One region of the Mesorhizobium sp. WSM4312 genome, then DNA from elsewhere that is predicted to be linked to it. Evidence: riboswitches for the same ligand, from Rfam matches in the RefSeq annotation. Region 1 holds a riboswitch; the other holds the start of a gene.
What was found. A riboswitch is a leader RNA that binds a small molecule or an ion and turns the genes downstream of it on or off. The one in region 1 is predicted to bind thiamine pyrophosphate.
Positions count from the first base shown of each region.

Region 2: another riboswitch for thiamine pyrophosphate. It lies ahead of CK228_RS09325 (YkoF family thiamine/hydroxymethylpyrimidine-binding protein); the one in region 1 lies ahead of thiB (thiamine ABC transporter substrate binding subunit).

Region 1 is NZ_NSFU01000006.1:348,704-350,897, forward strand. Features, by position in the region: gene thiP (thiamine/thiamine pyrophosphate ABC transporter permease) at 1-183, opposite strand, end outside; gene thiB (thiamine ABC transporter substrate binding subunit) at 430-1,428, opposite strand; TPP riboswitch at 1,472-1,586, opposite strand; gene CK228_RS12475 (thiamine diphosphokinase) at 1,675-2,194, shown strand, end outside.
Region 2 is NZ_NSFU01000005.1:85,582-87,775, forward strand. Features, by position in the region: gene msrA (peptide-methionine (S)-S-oxide reductase MsrA) at 1-449, shown strand, start outside; gene CK228_RS09320 (hypothetical protein) at 529-846, opposite strand; TPP riboswitch at 841-954, shown strand; gene CK228_RS09325 (YkoF family thiamine/hydroxymethylpyrimidine-binding protein) at 945-1,553, shown strand; gene CK228_RS09330 (ABC transporter permease) at 1,597-2,194, shown strand, end outside.

The DNA of each region.
Region 1 (2,194 bases):
GAGGGTGGCCTGCCAGAGCGTGAAGCGCACAACGCGCAGCAGATAGGGATCGAAGGCCGCCCAAGCGCCCGAGAAATCGTGAGCGCCTTCGACAAGCAGCCCAGCAAACGCGCCGCCGATCAGCAGCGTGATCGCGCCGAGCGCAATGATGCCAGCGCTGGCGCGGGGATCAGCGCGTTGCACGATCGACCGCCAGTCTCCGCATAGCGACACTTATAGAAGGTTGCGTTCCTTGGCGCCCCCCTCTGTCCTGCCGGACATCTCCCCCACAAGGGGGGAGATTGGCTGTTTCAGCGCCTCGCTCATACCTATAGCGTCGGCGATTGGCGAAATCACCGATAGCATTCGATCTCCCCCCTTGTGGGGGAGATGTCCGGCAGGACAGAGGGGGGCGCCGTAGAGCACTCATCTTTCGATCATATGGCCAAACTATTTGCTCATCACCGCCAGCCATTCATCCACCCAGGCCTTGCGGTTGGCGGCAACCTCCTCGGGGCTGAACAGCAGGGTCTTGGCCGGCTTGACCAGTTTGTCGAAGGCCGGGTTGAGCGGCTTGTCAGTCTTGCCTGCCGGGAACATCCAGTTGGTCTCGGGAATGGCATCCTGGAATTTCGGCCCGGTCATGAAGGCGATGAATTTTGCAGCCAGCGGGTTCTTGGCTCCGGTCGTGGTGATGCCGGCGACCTCGATCTGCAGATATTCGCCTTCCTCGAAAGAAGCGGCCTGGTAGCGCTGCGTGTTCTCGGCGACCATGTGATAGGCCGGCGAGGTCGTGTAGGACAGCACCATCGGCGCCTCGCCCTTGGTGAACAGGCCATAGGCCTCGCTCCAGCCCGGCGTCACGGTCAGCACCTTCGTCTTGAGCTTGGCCCAGGCTTCCGACGCCTTGTCGCCATAGACCGACTTCACCCACAACAGCAGGCCGAGACCCGGCGTCGAGGTGCGCGGATCCTGGATGACGATCTTGTCGTCGGCACTGCCTTCGACCAGTTCCTTCAGGCTCTTCGGCGGCGTTTTCAGTTTTTCGGTGTCATAGACGACGGCGAAGTAGCCGTAGTCGAAGGGAACAAAAGTATCGTCGCTCCAGCCACCCGGCACGTTGACATCGGAGACCGCGCCATGCGGGGCAAACAACCCGCTGGCCTTGGCATCGGCGGTGAGATTGGTGTCGAGGCCGAGCACGATATCGGCCTTGGTCGACGCGCCTTCGAGCTTGACGCGGTTGAGCAGGGCCACACCATCGGCGACCGAGACGAACTCGACGTCGCAGCCGCATTCGGCCTCGAATTCCTTCTTCACCACCGGGCCTGGACCCCAGTCGGCGGTGAAGCTCTCATAGGTGTAGACGGTGAGCTTGTCCTTGGCCAAGGCCGGCCCGGACAGCGCCACGACCATGGTCGAGACAAGAGCGTATAAAAGCGTGCGCATCGGCGCCTCCTTCGTTCGAATTGAAAGGAATTGAGGCGTCGGACTGTCCGAGACGTCTAATCCCTCCGCCGGTACAAACCGGATCAGGTTCAGCGGGTTGGCGAGACTGCCTCTCAGCCGGTCCGCGAAGATCGCGTCCGGCACCCCGTTAGAGCGTTTTGACACATAGGCCGGGTCGGGGAACCGCGCAAGTGGCAGTTTGCCGGCCTTCCGTTTCCGCTGCCGGGCTGGTACAGGCCACCAGATATGAGCACATTCACCATTCTGCTTGGCGGCGATCTCATCCGCACGCCCCGGCTCGACCGCCAGGTCGGAGGCTCGCGCGTCATCGCCGCCGACGCCGGCATCGGCCATGCGCGGCTTCTGGGTCTTGTGCCTGAATTGTGGGTGGGCGATTTCGATTCCGTGCCGGCCGACCTGCCTGACGATCTCGCCGCCGTGCCGCGCCGGACCTTTCCGGCGGAGAAGGACAAGACCGACGGCGAACTGGCCATCGCCGCCGCACGCGAGCGCGGCGCGACCAGCCTGGTGCTGGCGGGCGCGTTCGGCGGCAAGCGCGCCGACCACGCTTTCCTGCATCTGGCGCTCGCCCTGCGCCTGGCCGAGGCCGGAACGGAGGTGCTGTTGACCAGCGGCGCGCAGGAAGGCGTACCCTTGGCGTTGGGAACGGCTGGCTTCGACTATGCCGACGGCACGCTGTTTTCGATCCTCGGCTTTTCCGAGCTTGTCGGCCTGACCGTCACCGGCGCCAAATGGCCGCTCGACC
Region 2 (2,194 bases), on a different contig from region 1:
GCTATCCCGGCGTCATCTCCACGCGCGTCGGCTATAGTGGCGGCGATGTGGCCAACGCCACCTATCGCAACCACGGCACCCATGCCGAAGCCATCGAGATCAATTTCGATCCGGCAGTGATCAGCTATCGCACGCTGCTGGAGCGCTTTTTCCAGATCCACGACCCGACGACGCGCAACCGCCAGGGCAATGATGTCGGGTTGAGCTACCGTTCGGCGATCTACTATACGAGCGACGAGCAGAAGCGCGTCGCCGAAGATACCATTGCCGATGTCGATGCCTCCGGCCTGTGGCCAGGCAAGGTCGTCACGGAAGTCGCGCCGGCCGGTGCCTTCTGGGATGCCGAGCCCGAGCATCAGGACTATCTGGAGAAATATCCAAACGGCTACACCTGCCACTTCGTCAGGCCGGGCTGGAAGCTGCCGGTTCGCGAGAAGGCCGCATCCTAACGATTGGGCAAACGCATCGTTGGGAATGATATCGAAAAGCCGCTGGATGTCCGGCGGCTTTTTCAGTTTGGGCAATCACTTACTTGCCGCAGTTGTTGTCGTTCACGGTGGGGGCCGTCGCGTTGCCGTTGGCATCGGACTGCGCGCCTTGCGGATTGGTCGGGCAATTGCGATCCGCATCGGAGTTCATGTCGCCCGGCGCGATGGTCGTGCTGTTGGTAATTGCCGGATCGACCGTATCGGGCGAAGCCGGCGTGCTCGGGTCTACAGTCACTGACCGGCCGCTGCCGCCGGACCCATCCATGCCGTTTGCGGTGTTGCTGGTGTAACGCTTTTGGCCCGGTGCGCTGAAAAAACGGCTTTCCCTTCCGTTCGAATGGTGCTTTAACGCGCTCATCCACAGGGGTGCTCCGTACGGTCGGGGCTGAGACGGGGGCGGCAAGCCCACAGACCCTAGAAGCTGATCTGGGTAATACCAGCGGAGCGAGGCGGGCGATGTTTTCAGGCGCACAGATTTCCCTTTATCCCATGGCCGACGATTTCGTCGGTGTCATCTTGGGCGCGCTCGGCGCGCTCGACCCCTACCGGGACAGGCTCCGTATCGAGACCGACGACATCTCGACCTTGCTGGTCGGGCCACCCGAAGTGTTGTTCCCGGCGCTGCGCGACCTGTTCGTGGCGGCGGCGCGGAGCGGCAAGCATTGCGTGCTGTCGGCCGCCATTTCGCGCGGCTGTCCCGGCGAGCCGGACGATCCGATCTGCCGCTCCGACGCGTTTGGCGGGCCTGTCGGGCCGCTCGGGCCGCGCAAGGAAGCCGCCATCACCGCCGTGCGCAATGCTGCTGCCACCGGCCAGCCGGCGGCGGCGCAATTCTCGCTCTATGTGATGGGCACCGGCGACCACATGGATGAGATCTATGGCTGCATCGATTTCCTGAAACAGTCCGGCGTCTACGATCGCTCCAAGAACTTCTGCACCAAACTGCGCGGCGATACCGGCGCGATCTTTTCGGCGCTGAATGAAGCCTTCTGCCGCTTCGGGCCGGGCGCCGGCCACGTAACCCTTGACGTCACGGTTTCCGCCAACAGCCCCACCGCTGTCTGAACAGAACGCGCCTTCGTCGCGCGGCCGTCAAGGTTATCCTCTCTTGGTCTCATCGTCGTCAAGCCGCCCGCGGCAGCTCGCGGGTCTCTTCGCCAAGGCAGCACCGGCCGTGATGTCGGTCGGGTTGCTGCTCGTGGCCTGGGAACTCTACGCAAATTATTCCGGCATCAAACCGACGATCCTGCCGGCGCCGTCGCGCGTCTTCGAACAGGCAATGCTCAATCGCGAGGCGCTGATCGACAACGCCATTCCCACCATCCGCGCCACGCTGATGGGCTTTGCCTGCTCGCTCGGCGCCGCTTTCGCGCTGTCTATGCTGGTCGACTTCTTCCAGCCGCTGCGGCGGGCGCTGTTTCCTGTCTTCATCGTCAGCCAGACCTTGCCGCTGGTGGCCATCGCGCCGCTGGTGGTGTTGTGGTTCGGCTTCGGTTTGACGCCGAAGATCATGCTGGTGGCACTGGTCACCTTCTTCCCGATGCTGGTGGCTCTGGTGCAGGGCTACGAGGCGACCGAGGTGGAGATCGGTCAGATGCTGCGCGCCATGGGGGCAGGGTGCTGGCGTGTCTTCGTGCTGGCGCGGCTGCCTTCGGCACTGCCGTATTTCTTCGCCGGCCTGCGGATATCCATCACCTATGCCGTGG